Regions from separate parts of the Bradyrhizobium sp. USDA 4474 genome, predicted to be linked through region 2. Evidence: riboswitches for the same ligand, from Rfam matches in the RefSeq annotation. Region 2 holds a riboswitch; the other holds the start of a gene.
What was found. A riboswitch is a leader RNA that binds a small molecule or an ion and turns the genes downstream of it on or off. The one in region 2 is predicted to bind S-adenosylmethionine.
Positions count from the first base shown of each region.

Region 1: another riboswitch for S-adenosylmethionine. It lies ahead of metX (homoserine O-acetyltransferase MetX); the one in region 2 lies ahead of ACVW16_RS15675 (O-succinylhomoserine sulfhydrylase).

Region 1 is NZ_JBSRZJ010000002.1:2,667,443-2,679,563, reverse strand. Features, by position in the region: gene ACVW16_RS14475 (gamma-glutamylcyclotransferase) at 1-199, opposite strand, end outside; gene ACVW16_RS14470 (DUF2125 domain-containing protein) at 311-1,495, shown strand; gene ACVW16_RS14465 (prephenate/arogenate dehydrogenase family protein) at 1,574-2,515, opposite strand; gene hisC (histidinol-phosphate transaminase) at 2,512-3,606, opposite strand; gene ACVW16_RS14455 (chorismate mutase) at 3,644-4,492, opposite strand; SAM riboswitch at 4,653-4,732, shown strand; gene metX (homoserine O-acetyltransferase MetX) at 4,826-6,028, shown strand; gene metW (methionine biosynthesis protein MetW) at 6,044-6,706, shown strand; gene ACVW16_RS14440 (TIGR02594 family protein) at 7,287-7,931, shown strand; gene ACVW16_RS14435 (MOSC domain-containing protein) at 8,087-8,875, opposite strand; gene clpB (ATP-dependent chaperone ClpB) at 9,117-11,756, shown strand; gene ACVW16_RS14425 (hypothetical protein) at 11,834-12,100, opposite strand.
Region 2 is NZ_JBSRZJ010000002.1:2,916,079-2,928,199, reverse strand. Features, by position in the region: gene ACVW16_RS15690 (OpgC domain-containing protein) at 173-1,429, shown strand; gene ACVW16_RS15685 (SGNH/GDSL hydrolase family protein) at 1,429-2,199, shown strand; gene ACVW16_RS15680 (SGNH/GDSL hydrolase family protein) at 2,212-3,213, shown strand; gene ACVW16_RS15675 (O-succinylhomoserine sulfhydrylase) at 3,285-4,472, opposite strand; SAM riboswitch at 4,546-4,625, opposite strand; gene ACVW16_RS15670 (2'-deoxycytidine 5'-triphosphate deaminase) at 4,706-5,842, shown strand; gene ACVW16_RS15665 (PAS domain S-box protein) at 5,898-6,302, shown strand; gene ACVW16_RS15660 (hypothetical protein) at 6,426-7,478, shown strand; gene ACVW16_RS15655 (MATE family efflux transporter) at 7,645-9,084, shown strand; gene ACVW16_RS15650 (hypothetical protein) at 9,081-9,509, opposite strand; partial or broken gene ACVW16_RS15645 (SRPBCC family protein) at 9,623-10,017, opposite strand; gene ACVW16_RS15640 (VOC family protein) at 10,164-10,523, opposite strand; gene ACVW16_RS15635 (helix-turn-helix transcriptional regulator) at 10,578-11,417, opposite strand; tRNA gene ACVW16_RS15630 (tRNA-Gly) at 11,735-11,808, shown strand; gene ACVW16_RS15625 (helix-turn-helix domain-containing protein) at 11,979-12,121, shown strand, end outside.

The DNA of each region.
Region 1 (12,121 bases), 250 kb from region 2:
GCCCCAGCACCAGGCCGGGCTGTTCCGGTGTGCCGCGATGCACGAAGGAATAGACGCAGAGCGCACGATGCTCGCCGACCAGCCGCGCCGGGACGCGCTCCTCGAATTCGAAGCCCGGCCGCCACATCAGGGAGCCGTAGCCGAACACCCAGAGGTCGCCCTTGGCTGATGTGACGGAGGGGAGGGTGATTTCCGACATTTCGGGCACCGCTACCAGAAGTGGTTGCCCAAGCGAAGCGAATTCTCCGCCTTTTGTCCCGGGCCTGCCTCGCTTACATTTTGACAAAATCTGGGACCAAAGGGTCGCCGCATGTCCGATATGACCATTGCCGTACGCCGGCGCTCCCGTTGGGGGCTTTTCATTGCTCCCGTCCTCCTCCTGATCCTTGCAGCCGCCTGGAGCGGCTTCTGGTTCTATGCGGCCTCGCAGGCCGGGGTGGCGGTCGATGCCTGGCGCGCGCAGGAGGCAAAGGCCGGGCGCATCTATGATTGCGCCAGGCGCTCGATCGCGGGATTCCCGTTCCGCTTCGAGATTCAGTGCTCCGGCGCCAGCGTCGCCTTGGTCTCGCAGAATGCGAGCAAGACCCCCTTCACGGCCAAGCTCGACAACATTCTGGTCGTGGGACAGGTCTACGATCCCAAGCACGTCATCGCCGAGTTCTCGGCGCCCGCAACGCTGGTCGACGGCGTCACGCAAAACACCTTCGTGGTGAACTGGAGCAAGGGCCGCAGCAGCGTGATCGGCCTGCCGGCCATCCCGGAGCGCGCCTCGATCGTGTTCGACGATCCCAGCATCGTCAGGGTCGACGGCGCCGTGCAGGTACCCCTTGCGCGCGCCAAGGAAATCGAGCTGCATGGACGTCTCGCGGACGGATCGTCGGCAGATCATCCTGTCATCGAGACCGTGCTCCAGATTTCGCAGGGCAGTATTCAGGGCGTCCATCCGTTGCTCGCCGAGCCGTTCGAGGCCGACACGCGCGCGAAGATCACCGGGCTTTCCGATCTCACACCGAAGCCCTGGCCGCAGCGCTTCCGGGAGATCCAGGCCGCCGGCGGCCATATCGAGATCGTGCAGTCGCGGATCCAGCAGGGCGAGATGATCGCGGTCGCAGCCGGCACGCTGGGCCTCTCGGCCAATGGCCGATTGGACGGCGAATTGCAGATGACCGTGACCGGCCTCGAGCGCATCATCCCGGCGCTCGGCATCGAGAAGATGCTGGAAGACGGCGTGCCGCAGGCGACGCTCGATCGCGTCGCGCCCGGCGTCAAGTCGCAGGATCTCAACAATCTCTTCGGCGCACTCGACCGCGCCGTTCCCGGCCTCGGCAAGGTCATCAAGCAGAACGCCAATGCCGGTGTTGCCGCCGGCATCAATTCGATTGGCACCGAGAGCACGCTCGAGGGCAAGAAGGCCCGTACCTTTCCGCTCAAATTCGCCGATGGCGCCGTGATGCTCGGCCCCATCAAGGTCGGCCAGATTCCCCCGCTGTATTGATCCGCGCTCACGGCGCCTTCGCGCCATGATGATGAAGCGCCGGCCGGACGCCGTCGCATCGCAGGGATCAAGGATTGGTTAGCCCGGCTTCTTGTCGAGCTGCCCGTGCTGGCGGCCGAAGTCGGCTGCGGCCGAATCCTGGCCGATCTCGACGATTCCGCGACGGATGGCGCGGGTGCGGGTGAAATGGTCGAACAGCGCCTCGCCGTCGCCACGGCGGATCGCGCGGGTGAGCTTGGCGAGATCCTCGGTGAAGGTGCCGAGCATCTCCAGCACGGCGTCCTTGTTGGCGAGGAAGACGTCGCGCCACATCGTCGGATCGGAGGCTGCGATGCGGGTGAAGTCGCGGAAGCCGCCGGCGGAGAACTTGATGACCTCCGATTCCGTCACCTGCGCCAGCTCGTCGGCGGTGCCGACGATGGTGTAGGCGATCAGATGCGGCAGATGGCTGGTGATTGCGAGCACGAGATCATGGTGATCCGGCGTCATCACCTCGACTCTGGCGCCCATAGCCGCCCAGAAAGCGCGCAGGTGCGCGGTGGCCTCGGCGTCGGTGCCGTCAGGCGGCGTGAGGATGCACCAGCGGTTGATGAAGAGCTCGGCGAAGCCGGAATCCGGCCCCGAATGCTCGGTGCCTGCGACCGGATGTGCCGGCACGAAATGAACGGTCTCCGGCAAATGCGGCGCCATGTCCCTGACGATGGCGCCCTTGACCGAGCCGACATCCGAGATCACAGCGCCGGGCTTGAGATGCGCCGCAATCTCCTGCGCCACCGGCCCGCAGGCGCCGACGGGGATGCAGAGGATGACGAGATCGGCGTCCTTCACCGCTTCCGCATTTGTCGCCACGACCCGGTCGACGATGCCGAGCTCCAGCACCCGCGCACGCGTCTTCTCCGAGCGCGCGGTGGTGACGATCTCGCCGGCCAGACCCTGGCGCTTCGCAGCGCGTGCGATTGAGCCGCCGATCAGGCCGAAGCCGATCAGCGCGATGCGCTGGAAGTGCGGATCCACACTCATTTGCCGGCCATGAAGTCGCGCAAGGCGTCGACGACGAGGCGGTTGGCCTCCTCGGTGCCGATGGTCATGCGCAGCGCATGCTGCAGGCCGTAGTTCTTCAACGCCCGCAGCACCAGGCCGCGCTTGGTGAGGAAGGCGTCGGCGGCGTCCGCCGTCTTGCCCTCCTGCGGAAAGTGGATCAGCACGAAATTGGCGACGCCCGGCGTCACCTTCAGCCCGAGCTTGCCGATCTCCTCGGTGAGCCAGTTGCGCCAGGTCTCGGTGAACTGCTTCGACATCGCCTGGTGGGCGGTGTCCTCGATCGCCGCGACCGCGGCATACATCGCCGGCGTGGACACGTTGAAGGGTCCGCGGATGCGGTTGACCGCGTCGACGATGTGTTCGGGGCCGAACATCCAGCCGACGCGCAGTGCCGCAAGACCGTGGATCTTTGAGAAGGTGTGCGTCACCACGGTATTCTCCGTGGTGGCGACGAGCTCGATTCCCATCTCGTAATCGTTGCGCGAGACATAGTCGGCATAGGCGGCATCGAGCACCAGCAGCACGTGCGAGGGCAGGCCGGCGCGCAGGCGCTTGACCTCGTCGAACGGCACATAGGTGCCGGTCGGGTTGTTGGGATTGGCGAGCCAGACCAGCTTCGTGCGCGGCGTCACTGCGTTGAGAATGGCGTCGACGTCGCAGGTCAGGTTCTTCTCGGCCGCGACCACGTTCTTGGCGCCGACCGCCATGGTTGCGATCGGGTAGACCAGAAAGCCGTGCGTGGTCGAGATCGCCTCGTCGCCGTGGCTGAGATAGGTGTGGGCGAGCAGGTTGAGGATTTCGTCCGACCCGGCGCCGCAGATGATGCGGTTCGGGTCGAGCCCGAACGAGCGGCCGATCGCCTCGCGCAGCACGCGCGAGGTTCCCTCGGGGTAGTCTTCCAGATGCTCCGCGACATGCTTGAAGGCCTCGATCGCCCTGGGCGAGGGTCCGAACGGCGTCTCGTTGGCCGAGAGCTTGAACACCTTGCGGCCCGGCTCGGCGACCGGGCTCTTGCCGGGCGTGTAGGGCGCAATATCGAGAATGCCGGGATTCGGCACGGGGCGGGACATCTTCAACTCCGAAAATGGTCTTGAGGCGGTTCGCGATCTACGATTTCGACCCGGTCGGGGGCACCGTATAGCGCGTTGCGTGGCTGCCGACGAGGGCCGTGGAGCGCACGGAGGCCCCAGCTGCGATCAGGGCCGCCCTGATCTTGTCGATGCTGGCGGCGCCCGCGACTGAGACCAGCAGCGCCGCGCCGTCGAAGGCGGTATCGGGCACCGCCACGATCTCGGCGAGCGGCGACAGCGCCCGCGCGACCTCGGCGTTCCACCCCGAGACACGCACGCTGAACGTTTCGACCTCCGTCACCACGGCACTGTCGGCAACGCGGGACACCGCGAACACGGGCAGCGCGGCCGGATGGTCGGCGCGCTCGACGAAGGGCATGCGCGCGATGATCTTCGGCGCGCCGTCGGCTTCGAGCTCCAGCCACCACGGCGTGCGGCTCGAGGTCGCCGAGACCAGCGCCAGATCACCCTTGGATTTCGCCACCGCCTCCACCGCTGCCTGTGCACTGAAATGTGCGACGTAAGGAACGGTGAAGCCGAAATGGAAGCGCACGGAATCGCGCATCGCGGGCTCGCTCACCGAGATGTCGGCATGCACGGAGAACGGCGCCTGGACATAGGTGAAGGTCGAGATGATGACGCGCCAGATGCTTTCGACCGTGTCGAGCGGCAGGATGCCGCGATGGCGCTGCACGATCTCGCGCATCATCGAGGCCTCGCGCGCCGGGCGGAACGCGGAGCCGACCTCCTGGGTCTGCTTCACCTGGATCAGCCGGTCGATGATGTCGCCGCGCTGCATCAGCAGGCGGTGCATGCCCTCGTCGATCGCGTCGATCTCCTTGCGCAATTCCTGGAGCGATGGTGGCGCGGGCGGGCGTTGGGACATGTCTGACAGGACTGTTGGGAAGCTGCGGGCAATGTCCTGATTAGGCAGTCAGGGCGGCGAAAGCAAAGAGAAATGACGTCCTGCAGAGCTGCCCAGTGAGAGACGATTTTGGTTCATCCGGAGCGCGACTTGACGAAATGGGCCCAAGCCGGTAGGTTTTTGCCTGTTCCGTGGTCATTTGAGCCGGCCGGCTTGCAGCCACGTTAAAAAACTCGCTAAACAGGCCGGGGACGCTTTCGATCCCGGCCGAACCTATCGTTCAGGCCGGGTTTTTCATGGCCTGATGTCAGTCGCGATCTGAAGTCCGATCGCAAACGAGGTCGATGGTCAGAGATGGTTGGCGTCAAGTCCGTACCCAGTCCCGCGATCAGTGCCGACGACCGGTCGCATGAGGTCGATCATCCGAGTTCGGAAGTCGCGCTGTTCGGCGCGGACCAGCCGCTGCGGCTGGATTGCGGCGTCGATCTCACCCCGTTCCAGATCGCCTACAAGACCTATGGCGAGCTCAACGCCGATCGCTCCAACGCGGTTCTGATCTGCCATGCGCTGACTGGCGACCAGCACGTCGCCAATGTGCATCCCGTCACCGGCAAATCCGGCTGGTGGGAGACGCTGGTCGGTCCCGGTCGGCCCCTCGATCCTGCCAGGTACTTCATCATCTGCTCCAACGTGATCGGCGGCTGCATGGGCTCTACGGGTCCAGCCTCGATCAATCCCGCGACCGGCAAGGTCTGGGGCCTCGATTTCCCCGTCATCACCATCCCGGACATGGTGCGCGCGCAGGCGATGCTGATCGACCGGCTCGGCATCGATACGCTGTTTGCCGTGGTCGGCGGCTCGATGGGCGGCATGCAGGTGCTGCAATGGACCGCGGCGTACCCTGCGCGCGTCTACTCCGCGCTGGCGATTGCCTGCTCGACGCGGCACTCCGCGCAGAACATCGCCTTCCACGAGCTCGGCCGCCAGGCCGTGATGGCCGATCCCGACTGGCACAACGGCGCCTACGCCGATCAGGGCATCCATCCGCATCGCGGCCTTGCGGTCGCGCGCATGGCGGCGCACATCACCTATCTCTCGGACGCCGCGCTGCATCGCAAGTTCGGCCGCCGCATGCAGGACCGCGAGCTGCCGACCTTCTCGTTCGACGCCGACTTCCAGGTCGAGTCCTATCTGCGCTACCAGGGCTCGTCCTTTGTCGAACGCTTCGACGCCAACTCCTATCTGTATCTGACCCGCGCGATGGACTATTTCGATATCGCCGGCGACCATGGCGGCGTGCTGGCGAAAGCGTTCGCCGGGATCGAGACGCGCTTCTGCGTGGTCTCCTTCACCAGCGACTGGCTGTTCCCGACGTCGGAATCGCGCGCGCTGGTGCACGCGCTGAACGCCTCGAGCGCGCGGGTGTCATTCGCCGAGATCGAGACCGACCGCGGCCACGACGCGTTCCTGCTCGACGTGCCCGAATTCTTCGACATCTCGCGTGCCTTCCTGCAATCGGCGGGCAAGGCGCGCGGGTTGACCGGCAAGAACGACTGACGAGGACGGCTGGCGATGTCTGTACAGGAACTGCTGCCGCTCAATGGCCTCGCGTCCGAACAGCCCGGTCCATTTCGCGCCGACCATCTGCTGGTCGCCGAAATGGTCAAGCCCGGCTCGAAAGTGCTCGACGTTGGCTGCGGTGACGGCGATCTGCTGCAGCTCTTGGAGACCCGCGGCATCGACGGCCGCGGCATCGAACTGTCGCGCGAAGGCGTCAACCGCTGCGTGGCCAAGGGCCTCGCGGTGGTGCAGGGCGATGCCGATACCGACCTCGTCAACTATCCCGACGATGCCTTCGACTACGTGATCCTGTCGCAGACGCTGCAGGCGACGCGGCAGCCCAAGGTCGTGCTGGAGAACCTCCTGCGCATCGGCCGCCGCGCCATCGTGTCGTTCCCCAATTTCGGCTTCTGGCGCATGCGCCTGCAGCTCTTGATCGGCGGCCACATGCCGCGCACGGAGAACCTGCCGGCGAGCTGGTACGACACCTCCAACATCCATTTCTGCACGATCAAGGATTTCGTCGAACTCTGCGACGAGATCCACGTCAAGATGGAGCGCGCCGAGGCGCTCGACCTCTACGGCCGCCCGCTGCGGCTTCGGCTGCCATGGTGGGTGTGGAATCTGTTCGGCGAGCAGGGCGTGTTTCTGCTCACGCGCGGGCAGGGGAAGTAAAGATCGCCTTGCCCCAAGGAACTCAGCTCGATCCGTCGTCACTGCGAGGAGCTCTTGGGACGAAGCAATCCAGAGTGTCCCGCGCTGATCATCTGCGGCGACGAGGATGACCCTTGCATGGGGCGCGAGACTGTTTCGAAAAGCATCTACCGGCCTCGCGATGTTTCCGAAGTCGGGACTCCGTCCGTTGCCAGCGCAGGGAAGCCATCCGGAATCCTTCCGCGGACCGCCGAGCCCAGCGTCTCGAATTGATCGGCATTGGCGCGGCACTGCTTGAACTCGTGCAGAAAAAGTATCGGCGTTGCCTGACCCGCTTCCTCGAACGGGAGGCGGACGCCGTCCCTGGTCGTGGCGTGGGGTATTAACTGTTTCCCTCTCTTCAAGCCGCGACTTGAGAATTGCGGTTAATGCAGATGTCGGCAATGAGGCGGCTTCACACCAACATTGCCGCAAAATCATCGCAGCTATTCACGGGCCATGGTGTCTTTTTCTCGCCACATCGGGCGGCTTAACGGCCTCTGTCGATGTCGGCCACCGCACGGGCCGACTTGGGAAGTGGGGGTGTCAACGAGGATGAAGTATGGTTGAGTTGTTTGCGTCTCGCCTGTCGCGTTGTGTTGTCGCGCTGGCGTTCATCTTCGCGGCTTGTGCCGCGTTCGTTTCTCCGGCCTCAGCGCGGCCCCATCATCGTCACAGCGCGGAGCGGCACGCCTACGTGCATCACGCCAGGCATCATCATTATCGCCACCATGCAGGCAGCTCGCGCTTCGAGCGCAGCGCGGCGCAATTGCAGGGGAGTGGATTCGCCAACACGCAGGCCAGCTATGATCCGAGCGCCAATGGCGGCGGCGCGGTCGCGAGCGGTGGCTTCGGCGGTGGATCGGGGCTCGTGTCCGAGGCGCGCCGTTATCTCGGCGGCAATCCGACTGGGCGCGGCAGCCTGTGGTGCGCGCGTTTCATGAACATGGTGCTTCAGAAGACCGGCCATCAGGGCACCGGGTCCGACATGGCGAGCTCGTTCGCGCATTACGGCACGCGCGTCTCCGGCCCGCAGGTCGGGGCCATCGCGGTGATGTCGCGCGGCCGCCGCGGCGGGCATGTCGGCATCATTACCGGCATCGACGCGCACGGCAATCCGATCATGATCTCCGGCAACAACGGCAATCGCGTCCGCGAGGCCCCGATCTCGCGCGGCCGCATCTATGCGTATGTGATGCCGAATTGAGGTGACGGTGCGTCGGGTGGGTTAGCTAGCGGATTGCGCGAATCGTGATCCGCTGGCGTAACCCACCACTTTGGTCTCCGCGGCGGCAGAAGTGATGAGTTACGCGCAGCGGATTGCGCCTTGCGCATCCGCTTCGCTAACCCACCCTACGAAGCTCACACCAATCTCGGTTGTTCCACGGCGACCGCATCGCCCACGCCGATCTCGCCGTCGGCCATCACCTCGGCATAGATGCCGCAGTCCATGTGGCCGAGATGGCGCGACAACGTCGGCGGTATCTCGAGATCGCGCTTCGCCGTCACCGGATCCACATTCGTGGCCGGGCAGCGGACGATGCGCTTCACCACCTTCAGCCGCGCCTGCCCGATCGCGAGCGTCTGGCCGACGAGGTCGAGCTCGGACCAGGCTGGCCAGCCCGTCACGTAGAGATTGGCGCGGAAGCGCAGGGGATTGACGGCGATGCCATCGAGCATGGTCTCGATGGCGCGGACGCTCTCGATGTTGATGATGGACACGACCTTGCGGGCCACGTCGGAAAAACTGTGGCCACGGCCGGACAGAACTTTTGGCGGCCCCTTCAGCTCCGCATGAAAATTCTCCGCGAAATAGGCCTCGATGGCGGCGCGGCCGTCGGCGGTCTCGAGATCGCCGCTGGCGACGATCTGGCCGTTCTTGCGAAGGGTCAGGCGATTGGTCGCGTCCTCGAACCGGCTGTCCAGGGAGGCCAACCGCTCATTGCGGGCCAGCATCAGAAACTGGATTTTGGGCTGCCATCCCGGGGCTTCCGGGTCAAATCCGCTGGGTCCGTTCTCGATGGCGTAGCGGCGATCGGAGGGCAGGGTCTGGCCTGAGCGCAAGGGCACCCGGGACAGGGGTTCCGGCGTCAGGCCTTTGATCGGGTAGCGGTAAAGGCCGGTGATCTCGGCCGTCTGATTGGCGGTCATGCGGCTACTTAGGGGATTCGCTCTGTCCTCGCCAAGTGGGCCGATCTGCGCACGAAATTGTGAACTTGCCTCTTCCGATCCGAGGGCACGCTTCCCACATCTGGTTCAGGCCGGCGCCAGTGTCGGCCGATAACGACCGCTGCCGGTTGAGCAACGTCAACGCGGCAAGCGGAAACCCAATGAAGATGCCGTTTGGGGTGCCTGTTAGGGCCCCAGGGGCAGGCCGAGGGACAGAAACCACATGAATATCGATAAATATACCGAACGCTCCAGGGGCTTCATCCAGTCCGCGCAGTCGCTTGCGATGCGCGAGGGACATCAGCAGTTTTCCACCCTGCATCTCCTGAAAGTGCTGCTGGACGACAGTGAAGGCTTGGCTTCCGGCCTGATCGACCGCGCCGGCGGTAATTCCCGCGCCATTCTGAAGGCGACCGAGGATGCCCTGGGCAAGGTGCCGAAGGTTTCCGGCGGCGGTGCCGGCCAGATCTATCTGGCACCCGAGCTTGCCCGCACCTTCGATGCCGCCGAAAAAGCCGGCGAGAAGGCGGGCGACAGCTTTGTCACGGTCGAGCGTCTGCTGCTCGGCCTCACGCTGGAGAAGACCAGCGAGGCCGGCGCGATTCTCGCGAAGGGCGGCGTCACCCCGCAAAACCTCAACGCCGCCATCGAGGCGCTGCGCAAGGGCCGCACCGCGGATTCCGCGACCGCCGAGAACGCCTATGACGCGCTGAAGAAATATGCCCGCGACCTGACCCAGGCCGCGCGCGACGGCAAGCTCGACCCGGTCATCGGCCGCGACGAGGAGATCCGCCGCACCATCCAGGTGCTCTCGCGCCGGACCAAGAACAATCCCGTCCTGATCGGCGAGCCCGGCGTCGGCAAGACCGCCATCGCCGAAGGCCTCGCGCTGCGCATCGTCAACGGTGACGTGCCGGAGAGCCTCCAGGACAAGAAGCTGCTATCGCTCGATCTTGGCGCACTGATCGCGGGTGCAAAATACCGCGGTGAGTTCGAGGAGCGGCTGAAGGCCGTGCTCCAGGAAGTGACCGCGAGCGAAGGCACCTTCATCCTGTTCATCGACGAGATGCACACGCTGATCGGCGCCGGCAAGGGCGAGGGCGCGATGGACGCCTCCAACCTGCTCAAGCCCGCGCTCGCCCGCGGCGAGCTGCACTGCATCGGTGCGACCACGCTCGACGAGTACCGCAAGCATGTCGAGAAGGATGCGGCGCTGGCGCGGCGTTTCCAGCCGATCTTCGTCAGCGAGCCTTCGGTCGAGGACACGATCTCGATCCTGCGCGGCCTCAAGGACAAGTATGAGCAGCACCACGGAGTACGGATCACCGATTCCGCGCTCGTGGCCGCGACGACGCTGTCCAACCGTTACATCACAGACCGCTTCCTGCCGGACAAGGCCATCGACCTCGTGGACGAGGCCGCGGCGCGGCTGAAGATGCAGGTCGATTCCAAGCCGGAAGAGCTGGATTCGCTCGATCGGGAGATCATCCGGCTCAAGATCGAGCAGGAAGCGCTGAAGAAGGAAAGCGATCTCGGCTCCAAGTCGCGTCTCGAAACGCTGCAGAAGGAGCTGGCCGAGCTCGAGGAGAAATCCACCGCGCTGACCGCGCGCTGGAGTGCGGAGAAGAGCAAGCTCTCCAACGCCCAGAAGCTGAAGTCGGAGCTCGACGCCTTGCGCGTCGATCTGGCCGATGCGCAGCGGCGCGGCGAGTTCCAGAAGGCGGGCGAGCTGGCCTACGGCCGGATCCCGCAGCTGGAAAAGCAACTGGCTGATATCGAGGCCAAGGAGAACTCCGGCGAGATGATGGAGGAGGCGGTCACCGCCAACCACATCGCGCAGGTGGTCTCGCGCTGGACCGGCGTGCCCGTCGACAAGATGCTGGAAGGCGAGAAGGAGAAGCTCCTCAAGATGGAGGAGCAGCTCGGCAAGCGCGTCGTCGGCCAAGCCGAGGCCGTGCGTGCCGTCGCAACGGCCGTGCGCCGCTCGCGCGCGGGCCTGCAGGATCCGAATCGGCCGACCGGCTCGTTCATGTTCTTGGGTCCCACCGGCGTCGGCAAGACCGAGTTGACGAAAGCGCTCGCCGAGTACCTGTTCAACGACGAGACCGCGATGGTTCGCCTCGACATGTCCGAGTACATGGAGAAGCATTCGGTCTCGCGGCTGATCGGCGCGCCTCCCGGCTATGTCGGTTACGACGAGGGTGGTGCACTCACCGAAGCGGTGCGGCGCCGGCCTTATCAGGTCGTCTTGTTCGACGAGATCGAGAAAGCCCATCCCGACGTCTTCAACGTCCTGTTGCAGGTGCTCGACGACGGCCGCCTGACCGATGGCCAGGGCCGTACCGTCGATTTCCGCAATACCTTGATCATCATGACCTCGAACCTCGGTTCGGAGTTTCTGGTGAATCAACCGGAGGGCGAAGACACCTCCGCCGTGCGTGAGCAGGTGATGGGAATGGTGCGGGGGCATTTCCGCCCCGAGTTTCTCAACCGCGTCGACGAGATCATCCTGTTCCATCGCCTGCAGCGCAGCGAGATGGGCCGGATCGTCGAGATCCAGTTCGCGCGGCTGCAGAAGCTGCTGACCGATCGCAAGATCGTGCTGACGCTCGACGCCTCGGGCCGCGACTGGCTCGCGGCCAAGGGCTGGGATCCGGCCTACGGTGCGCGGCCGCTGAAGCGGGTGGTCCAGCGCTACCTCCAGGATCCGCTCGCGGAGATGATCCTGGCCGGCGACGTCAGGGATGGCGACACGGTTGCGATCTCGTCTGAAGGCAATGTGCTGACCTTCAACGGCAAGGCGCCGCAGACCGCTGAGATCGCCCCGTTCGAGGCGCCGGTGCCGAAGCGCAAGCTGAACTGAGCGCCGACGCGCATCGCCAAAGCAATTCGCTCCGGAGAGGTTGCTCTCTCCGGGGCGAATTTTTGTCAGTTGATCGGCTAGCTGATTGCCGACGCCGAGCCAGGCCCGGCAGGACCTTGCTCGTCATCGTCCTGTTCTAGCTCCGAGAGAATATCCACGAGTTCACGCACGCGGCCCTGTGCCAGTGGCCGCAAATCGTTGATCATGGGTTCGTCGTTGGCGAGCCAGGCTTGGGCCTCAGTGAGTTCCTCGACAGTTGCGCCGGTTTCGATGATCTGGGCTATGGTGACGTCGTCGGCCCGGTCCACGGCCTTGACGACATCGTCGCGTGAGAGGCGCGTCATGGGACGGTCCTCCTGCTGGTG
Region 2 (12,121 bases):
CATCATAACGAAAACCCCGACGGGAACCAAACGCCGCAGGCGGTCCCGGCGACATCGTCCCGCCAGAATTCACGAGGAATTAGGCCCTGATGTGATCCAGCCGCTTTGCGAGGCGGCGACAGGACCGGTACACTCCCATACGTCGCGATTTGCGGAAGGGTTTTTGGCCCCGATGACCATTGCCGATCAAGTGACGGGATCGACGATCGCGGGAACTGCAGGAGCCAAACCTGTGGAGGCCAAGCCGCGCGTTACTGCGCCAGCCATCACGCTGCCTGCCATCGGCGAGCGCGAGCTCAGGCTTGACCTGTTCCGGGGTCTCGCGCTGTGGCTCATCTTCATCGACCATCTTCCGCCGAATCTGCTGACCTGGTTCACGATCCGCAACTACGGCTTCAGCGACGCGACCGAGATCTTCATCTTCATCTCCGGCTACACCGCCGCCTTCGTCTACGGCCGCGCGATGCTGGAGAACGGTTTCGTCGTCGCCACCGCGCGCATTCTGCGGCGTGTCTGGCAGATCTATGTTGCTCACGTATTCCTGTTCACGATCTTCCTCGCCGAAATCTCCTACGTCGCGACCAGCTTCGAGAACCCGCTCTATACCGAAGAGATGGGCATCATGGATTTCCTCAAGCAGCCCGACATCACCATCGTGCAGGCGCTGCTGCTGCGCTTCCGTCCCGTCAACATGGACGTGCTGCCGCTCTACATTGTCTTGATGCTGGCGCTACCACTGATCCTGTGGTCGATGAAGCGGCGGCCCGACGTCACGCTCGCGCTCTCGGCCGTGCTCTACGCGGTGACCTGGGAATTCGACCTGTTCTTCTCCGCCTATCCGAACGGCTTCTGGGCCTTCAATCCGCTCGCCTGGCAATTGCTGTTCGTGTTCGGAGCATGGTGCGCGCTCGGAGGTGCACGACGCATGTCGCGCATTCTGGCATCACCCGTGACGATGTGGATCTCGATCGCCTACATCGTGGCGGCGTTCTACGTGACGCTGACCTGGTACGTGCCGCAGCTCTCGCACTTCATGCCGAAGCGCCTCGAGCAGTGGATGTATCCGATCGACAAGACCGACCTCGACGTATTGCGCTTCACGCATTTTTTGGCGCTGGCCGCGCTCACCGTACGCTTCCTGCCGCGGGAGTGGCCGGGCCTTAGATCGCCGTGGTTGCGGCCGCTGATCCTGTGCGGCCAGCATTCGCTGGAGATATTCTGCCTCGGCGTCTTCCTGGCCTTCGCCGGTCACTTTATCTTGGCCGAGGTCGCCGGGGGGCCAGCCATGCATGCGCTGATTAGTCTCTCCGGAATCCTGATCATGTGGGCGGTGGCCTGGGTCATTTCGTGGTACAAGCGCGTGGCTGACAAGAGCGGTGCGAAAACCAAAAACGCCGCCGGCAATGCCGATCTGGCGGGAGGGGGCTGATGAAGGCGAGGGTTTTCCTAAGCCTGATCCTGCTATGCGGCGGCCTCGCCGCGCCTTCGGCGCGCGCGGGCGATGCTGTGCCTGCCGCGCCTGCCGCCTGCGAACTGCCGCCTTATCTCCTTGCCACCGACAGTCAGCTCCACAAGGTCGCGGACACCGTGAAAACAGGCAAGCCGCTCGAGATCCTCGTCATCGGCAGCCGCTCCACCACCATTCCGGCCCAGGAGGACAGTTCCTATCCGGCGCGGATGCAGGCCATTTTGAAGGAGAAGCTGGCGCCTGCAGAGACCGTGCACGTCTCCGTAGAAATACAGAGCAAGAAGACAGCGGAGGAGGCCGCGGGTACCTTCGTTAAGCTCATGGAAGCCAAAGCTCCTACTTTGGTCATCTGGCAGACCGGAACGGTGGATGCTATCCGATCCATCGATCCCGACGAATTTCGTGGCGCTGTGACCGAAGGGGTCGCTGCGTTGCAAAATGCAGGGGCTGACGTCGTCTTGATGAATTTGCAATATAGCCCGCGTACCGAAACCATGATCTCGGCGCCGCCCTATCTCGACAATATGCGGGTGGTGGCGCAGGAGCATGATGTCCCGCTGTTCGACCGTTTCGCGATCATGCGGCAGTGGAATGACCAGGGTCAGTTCGACCTGTTCAGCCCTTCCCGCGGCCCTGAACTGGCGAAACAGGTCCATGATTGCCTGGGCCGGGCATTGGCGCAATTTGTGATCGACGCTGCCCATCTGGCGCCGGCCCAGCAGCAAAATTGAGGTCTAGCGTTAATGAGTTCTCTCCGCCCTTTTGCCCTTTCGACATGGCTGACCGCGCCCGCGGCGGTGGCGCTGCTGATGCTGACGCCCGTGCTGCAGGCGCCTGCTCACGCGCAAGCGGCCGAGGCGACGTCCGCGCCGCAGCAGGCCGCTAATCCCGCAACCGCTTCGCCGTCTCAGACCACGGTCGCTGCGGCCAGCCAGCCCGCAGGCGAGCAGCGCGGGCTCACGTCGCGCGCGATCGACAAGGTGAAGCAGGTCGCCAAATCCGCCGGCGACATTTTTAGTCGTGTGCCCTGTTTGTCGCCGAAGGGCGGCGCCAATCCCATGGGCTCGCTGCCGCATGTCGCCAACAAGCTCATTGCCGGCAAGCCCGTCGTGATCGTCGCGTTCGGCTCGTCGTCGACGGCCGGCTACGGCGCGAGCTCGCCCGACTACAACTATCCGAACCGCCTCGCCGGGCAGCTCCACCGGCAATATCCGACTGCCGACATCACCGTCATCAATGCCGGCGTGGGCGGCGAGGATGCGCCCGAGATGATGAAGCGCCTCCAGACGCAAGTCATCGATGTGCATCCGGACCTGGTGATCTGGCAGGTCGGCACCAACGCCGTGCTGCGCAATCTCGATCCCGGCGACACTGCGAAAATGGTCGAGGACGGCGTCGCCCGCATCCAGGCCGCCGGCGATGCCGACGTCGTGCTGGTCGACCCGCAATATTCACCGCGCGTCACCGAGCGTCCCGAGAGCGCAAGCAAGATGGTGAAGCTGCTCGGCAAGGTCGCTCAGCTCCGTCACGTCGGCATCTTCCCGCGCTTCGAGGTGATGCGCGAGTGGCACGAGAAGCAGGCGCTTCCGGTCGAGAGCTTCGTCATCGCCGACGGCCTGCATATGAACGATTGGGGCTACGCCTGCTTCGCGCAGTTGCTGGGCGATGACATCATCCGCTCGGTCGGCCAGATCAAGTTAGGGGTGAACGTGCCCGCGGACGTGCGGACGTATCGGCCGATGTAGAGGCCAGTAGGGAATGGCGAGTAGCGAACAGGGATTGATTCATTCGCCACTCACCATTCGCCATTCGCTCCTCACGCCTTCTCCAGCGCCGCCGTCAAATCCTCGACCAGGTCATCCGCGTGCTCGAGCCCGGCCGAGAAGCGAATGAATCCCTCGCCGATGCCGAGCTCGGCGCGCACCTCCGGCTTCAGCCGCTGATGCGTTGTCGTCGCCGGATGCGTGACGAGGCTCTTGGCGTCGCCGAGATTGTTCGAGATCTTTGCGAGCTTCAGCTCGTTGAGCACGCGGAACGCAGCCGCCTTGCCGCCCTTCACCTCGAAGCCGACCAGCGTCGAGCCGCCGCGCATCTGCTTCTTCACCAGCGCCGCCTGCGGATGATCCTCGCGGCCGGGATAGACCAGCCGCGCGATCTTCGGATGGCTCGCCAGCACGTCGGCGATGCGCGCCGCGGTGTCGGTCTGCGCACGCACGCGCACGCCTAACGTCTCGAGGCCCTTGAGCAGGACCCAGGCATTGAACGGCGAGATCGACGGGCCGGTCTGGCGCATGAAATTGTGGATGTGCTCGGCGATGAAGGCTTCCGAGGCCAGGATGATGCCGCCGAGACAGCGACCCTGGCCGTCGATGTGCTTGGTCGCGGAGTAGACGACGACGTCGGCGCCGAGCGCGAGCGGGCTCTGCCAGATCGGCGTCGCGAACACGTTGTCGACCACGAGCCGCGCGCCGCCACTATGCGCGATCTCGGCTATCGAGGGAATGTCGAGCACGTCGAGTGTCGGGTTGGTCGGGCTCTCCAGGAAGAACGTCTTGGTATTGGGCTTGAGCGCGCGCTGCCATTCGTCGAGATTGGCGCCGTCGACCAGCGTGGTCTCGATGCCGTAGCGCGGCAATAAATCCTGAATGACGTAGAGGCATGAGCCGAACAGTGCGCGGGAGGCCACGACGTGATCGCCGGCCTTGAGCGGCGCCAGGATTGCCGTCGTCACCGCTGCCATGCCTGTTGCCGCCGAGCGCGCGGCTTCGGCGCCTTCGAGCTCGATCATGCGGCGCTCGAACATCGCAATCGTCGGATTGGAATAGCGCGAATAGATGAAGCCGGGGTCCTCGCCCTTGAACCGCGCCTCGCACTCCTCGGCGCTGCTGTAGACATAGCCCTGGGTCAGGAACAGCGCCTCCGACGTCTCGCCATATTGCGAGCGCAGCGTGCCGGAATGGACCAGGCGGGTTTCGGGGCGGTAGTTGGCAGGCGACTTCGACATAGGACCCTCCGATATGACCGTTGAGCGAAAACGGTCACAAAAAAACCGGCCTGGATATCTCCACGGGCCGGGATCACAGAGGTCCCCGGCCTGTTTAGCGACTTATTTAACGTGGCTGCAAGCCGGCCGGCTCAAATCACCACGGGATAAGTGATGCTCATATTCCGCAATGCCCTTTTCGTCAAGGCGTCCATCGGATAGCCGTAAAAGGCTGGTATTTCCCGCATGTCCGGATGCATTTGACCCCCGATGAGGACCCACGGTTGACGTTCACGGTTGCCGCCGACGCCAATGGTATCCTGCCCGACCGCATGATCGCGGCGATGGCGGAAGCGGGCCTCATCCTGCCCGCATATGATTTCGTCGAAAGCCAGATCCAGCCGGCGAGCCTCGATCTGCGTCTCGGCGACATCGCCTACCGCGTGCGTGCGAGCTTCCTGCCCGGCCCCGGCGCCACCGTCGCGGAGCGCATCGACCAGCTGAAGCTGCATGAATTCAGCCTCGCTGACGGCGCGGTGCTCGAGACCAACTGCGTCTACATCGTGCCGCTGCTGGAAAGCCTCGCGCTGCCGCCGGAGATCGTTGCGGCCGCCAATCCGAAAAGCTCGACCGGGCGGCTCGATGTCTTCACCCGCGTGATCGCCGACGGCACCCGCCGTTTCGACATGATCGGCGCCGGCTATCACGGCCCGCTCTATGCCGAGATCAGCCCGAAGACGTTTCCGGTCCTGGTGCGTGAGGGTTCGCGCCTGTCGCAGGTGCGCTTCCGCACCGGTGACGCCATCCTCAACGCCGACGAACTCGATGGCTTGCACGCCACCGAGCGTCTCGTCGACATCGACGATGCCGATCTCACCGGCGGCGTTGCCGTCTCGGTCGATCTCTCCGGCGAGAACGGCAGTGGCTTCGTCGGCTACCGTGCCAAGCGCCACACCGGCGTCGTCGACGTCGATCGTCGCTCCGGCTATGCAGTGGAAGATTTCTGGGAGCCGATCTCGGCCCGTCCCGACGGCAGCCTGATCCTCGATCCCGGCGAGTTCTACATCCTCGCCTCGAAGGAAGCCGTGCAGGTCCCGCCCGATTACGCCGCGGAGATGGTGCCGTTCGACCCCCTGGTCGGCGAATTCCGCGTGCACTATGCCGGATTCTTCGATCCGGGCTTCGGCTATGCCGGCGCCGGCGGGCAAGGCGCACGCGCCGTGCTCGAGGTGCGCTCGCGCGAGGTGCCGTTCATCCTCGAGCACGGCCAGATCGTCGGCCGTCTCGTCTACGAGAAGATGCTGGCGCGCCCGGACGCGATGTACGGCCAGCGCATCGGTTCCAACTACCAGGCGCAGGGCCTCAAACTTTCGAAGCATTTCCGGGTGTAGCCCGATCCTGTAGCCCGGATGGCGCGAAGCGAAATCCGGGCTGCGAGGTGGCGAAATGATCGATCGACTCGACGCGAACATCCTCGACGACGTTGCCGACGCGCTCATCTATTCGGATCGCTCCGGCACGATCACGCGCTGGAATCGCGCATCCACGGCGCTGTTCGGCTTCTCGGCCGACGAGGCACTGGGTCAGAATCTCGATCTGATCATCCCCGAGCATCTGCGCGCCGCGCATTGGAAGGGCTTCGAGGCCGCGCTCGCCGGCGGTGCGATGAAGCTTGCGGGCAGGCCGACGCTGACCCGCGCGCTGCATAAGAGCGGACGCAAGCTCTACATCGAAATGACTTTTGCCTTGGTGCGTGATGCCGGTGGCGCCGTGCAGGGATCGGTCGCGATGGCACGTGATGCCACCGAGCGCGTCGAACGCGAGCGGGCGGCCAAAGCTGCGCACAATTAGGGCCTCGCAAGCTTCGTGATGCGGAATTGACGGGCCGCCGTGCAGGGCGCCCTGCACGCGCATCATGTTGCCTGCTACCAGTCGCAGTGACACACTCGATCAAAACGACGATCGGGAGTGAACATGACCGCCACCGCAGACGCCGCGCAAGCAGCGCAATGGAAATGCTGGCGCGCCATCGCCGATCTCTACCACGCCTACTTCACCGGCCTCATCCTCACCGTGGTGACGCGGCGCGGTACGGCGGATGCCGCCGAATTCGTCTTTCGCGTATTTCGCCGCCAGCAGCTGGAGCGCTTCCTGCCGGGGCTCAGGAAGCTCGGCATCGAGCATCTGCCGCCGGCAGTCGCTGCCGCGCAATATCACTATCTCTCGAACTGGATCGGCGGCGTGCATGTCGAATACATGTATGAGAGCGACACCAAGGCCTGGATCCGCTATCCTCCGCCGCGTTGGATCTGGAAGGGCACCGCGATCTGCGGCGTGCCGGGCGAGGTCTCGCGCGCCATGCTGAGGGGCTGGCACGCCAACAACGGCGTCGCGCTCGGCGATCTCAGGCTGGGCTTCGTCTGCACCAAGCAGAGCGTCGACGGGCAGGACGGGTTGGAGGGCTATTATCATCAATACGACCATCCACTCGAACTCGACCAGCGCCTGGTGTTCGCGCGGCATCTCGAAGCGCCGTTGTTCGATGCGAAGAACGCGCCGGCTTTGCCGGTTGCGAGCTGGCCGAAGCCGCGGCTGGAAAAGGCCCATCGCAACTATGCCATGGAATATGTGCGTACGGCGGCACCGGTGATGGTGCAGCTGTTCGGGCCGGAAGATGCCGGCTATCTCCTGCACCTCACCGGCAAGCTGATCGGCATGCAACATTTCGAAGAGGTTGCGGCCGCCCTGTCGATGACAAGAGGTGGAGCGAGCGAGTTCGCATCCTTCCTCAACGCGCTGTTCGCCGCGCAGGACGACGCGGCCGAGACGAGGCAATCCGAAGCCAGCTTCGAAATCCGCCAGCAGAGCTGGAAGTTGATGGACGACGTCGCCGACCATCATCGCGCTTGCGCCAAGGTGCTGGAGGGGCTGTTCGAGGGGTTGGCTGCCGGATGCGGCCGGCATATCGGGGTCCACCTGCGCCCGGCCGTCGATGACAGGCCGCCGCTGATCTGGACGATCAGCTAATTCCACCACTTGAAATGCGCTGCCGCAGGGCACGCCTGCACCTGACGCAGGAGGAATCGGCAGCCAGCGTGCTAACAGTGACGTATCGCGCCTCTCGCGCGAGCAAATTGATTGGCGCACCCATGCATTGCCGCGCCGCGAATGGCGCCTGTACCCGGGAGAGGAAATGACTGAGATCGCCGAGATCCCGGTCGATGTGCAGGAACGTCCGCTGCCGCGGCCACCGCGCCCTGCGCGGAGTGCGCTGACCGACGGGCCGATCCTGCGCACGCTGCTCTCTCTTGCCTGGCCGAACGTAGTCGCTTTGTCCGCCGGCACCTGCGTGGTGATCGCGGAGACCTCCTATATCGGACGTCTTGGTGTGGAGGCACTGGCTGCGATGGCGCTGGTGTTTCCGACCGTGATCCTGACCATGACCATGTCGGGCGGTGCCATGGGCGGTGCTGTCGCCTCCGCCATCGCACGTGCGCTCGGCGCCGGCGATCGTGAACGGGCCGGGACGCTCGCCGCGCATGCGCTGTTGATCGGCATCAGTTTCGGGCTCGTGTTCATGCTCTCCATGCTGCTCTTCGGGCCGCAGGTGCTCACGATGCTCGGTGGCCGCGGCAATGTGCTGGCGCACGCGATCGCCTACACGCAGGTTTTCTTCGGCGGCGCCGTGCTGCCGTGGCTGCTCAACACCATGGCCGGCGTGCTGCGCGGCACCGGCAACATGAAGCTGCCGTCGCTCCTGATCCTCAACTCCGCGGTCTGGCAGATCGTGCTCGGCGGCTCGCTGGGCCTCGGGCTCGGGCCCTTCCCGCAACTCGGCATGCGCGGGGTCGCGGCGGGCGCGCTGATCGCCTACTCCATGAACATCTGCGTGATGGGCTGGTATCTGTTTTCCGGCCGCGCCCGCGTCGTGCCGAAGCTGCGTGGGTTGCGCATCCAGTGGTCGATGTTCTTCGACATCCTGAAGGTCGGCGCCATCGCCTGCTTCTCGCCGCTGCAATCGGTGCTGACGATCTCGATCTTCACCCACATGCTGGCGAAGTTCGGCACCGCGATCCTCGCCGGTTACGGCATCGGCGCACGGCTCGAATTCCTGCTGACCTCGATCGCATTCTCGTTCGGAATCGCCTCCGTGCCGATGATCGGCATGGCGGTCGGCGCCGGCCGTATCGGCCGCGCGCGGCGCATCGCCTGGATCGCGGGCGCGAGTGCCTTCGTTGCCGTCGGTGCGCCGGCCTGCCTCGTCGCCCTGTTCCCCGATCTCTGGGTCGACATCTTCACCGACAGCCCCACGGTGCGCGCGACCAGTCATCAATATCTGTCGACCGTGGCGCCGTTCTACGCGTTCATCGGCCTTGCCTCGACGATGTACTTCTCGTCGCAAGGTGCGGCCAAGGTCATTGGCCCGGTGCTGGCGCAGACTGCACGGCTGATCTACATCGCGACCTGCGGCTGGTGGCTGTCGACACACGAGGCGACGGCGCAGAACTTCTTCTGGCTCGCCGCGAGCTCGATGGTCGTGCTCGGCCTGCTCTCATCGTCCAGCGTGGTGCTGACCCGCTGGGGGCCGCGCAAAACGAAGCCGGCCGTCCAGCCAGTGCTGGTTGCGGACTAGCGATGCTTGTGGCGGCGATGCCCGCCGCCGGCGACATTGGCGAGCCGCATGATCTGCGGGATCATCGCCATTATGTCGCCGCCGCCGGAGCCACCGAGCATGCCCATGATGTCGCCGCCGCCCGCGGGCGCGTAGCCGCCGTAATTGGGCACACTGAGCCCGCCGCCACCCATCAGGCCACCTAACCCGCCGCCGCCGTTCTCCATCATGCGGCTCATCATCGGGCCCATGGTCTGCATCATCATGGCAAAGCGGCGCTTGCCCATCTTCGCCTTCATCATCTCCAGCATCGGCGCCATCTGGGTCATCATATCCTCGCCGCCGGCAGCGCTGCCGAGGAACTGCGCCTGGGCCGGCGAGCTCGCGACCGAAAACAGCAGCAGCACGGCGGCTGCCTGACAGATCACCTTGTCCGCACCTCTCATGGCATGCTCCTCGCGTGCGTGGCCCCGCCGGGAGAGCGAGGCCGTCAGGACGCACGCGAATATGGTTACGGCCGATGCGGGCGGACCTCTGTGAGATACGTCACGCAGGCGCGCTAGTTCGTGGGAAACGCCTTGTGCATGGCGCTCACCGCCGCTTTCGTCTGCTCCTGCACATAAGCCGCAAGTTCGTTGGGCAGCATGTCGATGATCCAGACCAGGCGGCAATCCGCGTCACTCTCGGCGATCACTTGCACCGAGGCGCTGTAATGCTTCAATCGCTCGCTGTTGATCGCATAGACCAGCCGCCGTCGCGCATCGTCGCAATCGACCAGCACCTCGCGCGCGACCGAGCCGTTGGCGAAAGTGACGATGCGCGTGTCACCGTCGAGCGCGCAAGCCGTGACAAAGCCCGGCACCAGCCGCTGATGCAGCGCGCCGAAATCGCGCACCGCGTCCCAGACGTCGCGGGCCGGGGCGGGGAGGAGATGTCGTTGCGGATGGAGGCCATTGGAAAACTGTCCTTGATTTCGGCAGGTGGTCGCCAAGCCCTGCGTCATTGCGAGCGCAGCGAAGCAATCCAGAAATGTCTCCGTTGAAACAGTCTGGATTGCTTCGTCGCAAGGGCTCCTCGCAATGACGGAGTTCGTGGCCAGCTCACGTACAAACCGCCTCGACATTATTGCCATCAGGATCGATCAAGAACGCCGCGTAGTAAGTCGGGCTATAATCCTTGCGCGGTCCCGCGCCACCATTGTCGTGGCCGCCGCTTTTCAGCCCCTCGCGATGAAATGCCTTCACCGAATCGTGGTCCTTGGCGCGAAACGCGATATGCATGCCGTCGGCCTTGCGGCCCTTGTTCAGATGCAGCCAGAGGGCCGGCTCGCCCTTCGGCCCGAAGCCGGCATAACCGTCGCCGCTCGAGCACAGGACGTAGCCGAGCGGCGCCAGCACCGCCGTGTAGAAACGCGTGGCGGCGTCGAGGTCGGCAACGCGCAGTCCGATATGGTCGTACATGGTCATCTCCATTGCGAAGCGCCGCTCAGGGGCGCGCGATGGAGATGATCCTAGTCAATTGACGGCGAACCGCTCTTGGAGAATCTTGCGCTCGCCCCTTGCGGCCTGCCGGAACCGGGTCGGCGACAGGCCGGCGGCGCGATGGAAGGTGCGGACGAAGTTGGAGAGGTCGCCGAAGCCGACGTCATAGGCGATGTCGGTGACCGCGAGATCGTCGTCACTGAGCAGGCGCGCCGCATGTCGCAGCCGCGAGCGCACCAGATATTGATGCGGGGTGACGCCGAGCACGTTGGAAAACAGCCGCAGGAAATGGAACGGGCTCAAACCTGCGAGGCGCGCGGCCTGCTCAAGGTCGATTCCGGCATGTGAGTTGTCGTCGATCCACAGCGCGGCCTCCACGGCGCGGCGGCGGTCGCGCGCCGTGGGCGCCACCCGCTTGCGCGGCTTGCCCGAAACCATCTCGACAAAGCGCCCGGCGAGGATCTGGCCGACCTCGTCGAGGCCCAAGTCGCTGTTGCCATCTGCCGCCGTCTGGGCGAGTTCGCCCAGCACCATCAACTCGGGCAGCGGCGGCGCCGCGCCGACCTGCCAACACTCGCGTCGTCCGCCGAGGGCATCGACCAGGTCCTCGCTGAAGAAGAAGGAAAGGCAGACGTCGCCACAAACATGCTCGTGCGTGCAGGTGTATTCGTCGCCGGGTGCGCCGACCAGCAGTGACCCCGCCACCAGTTCAAAGAAGCCGGCGCGGCAATGGCAGCCAAAGCTTCCAGAGCGGACATAAGCGATGGAATGACCATCGCGGCATTCGGCAAACGGCTTGTCGGCCGGTCCCGCGTCGCAACGAAACTCGGAGACCGTCATCGACTGTGACGTCAGCAGCGTGGTCGCATCCATCAAAGGTATTTAGGAGGGCGAGCGCGGCGGGGCAACGGGCAGCAGCACCTCGAATAGCGTCTCGCTTTCGATCGGACGGGCGCCCTCGAGCCGCGCCGAAAGCGCCGATGGCCGTGTCGAACATTGCGTAAGCAGGCCGAACACGTGCACGCCCACCGATCGCACGTTCCTCACACCGGCGTGATCATAACACCGCCACAATCCGTCGCGCCTGGATTCTGACCAGGACGTTAACAACTGTCGCGCCCGGCACGCCAAACCGCTTGGCGACGGACACCGTCTCGGCTAATCAGGAGGGGCGCAGGACACGCGCGTAAGCGGGCGTAGTTCAATGGTAGAACGGCAGCTTCCCAAGCTGCATACGAGGGTTCGATTCCCTTCGCCCGCTCCAGACTTCCGCCGCTGCCATTTGCATTCGACTCAGCCGCCAGCCGCTCACGGCCGCGCCGAAATTCCAATATATTAGCCGCCGGCTCCCGGCACGCCCCGTCTCCCCGGCCTAAGCTCTTCCCGTCCGGCGGATGCGGTCCATGTGCCGGGCAATGTTCGGATCGGAAGACCATGGACCAGCAGAAACTCGATCGCGCGATCGGTCGCCGTTTGAAGACGTTGAGAACCCAGGCCGGCATGACCTTGAACGAGCTCGCGAGCCGCTCCGGTGTCAGCCGGGCCATGATCGGTCGGGTCGAGCGGGCGCAGAGCAG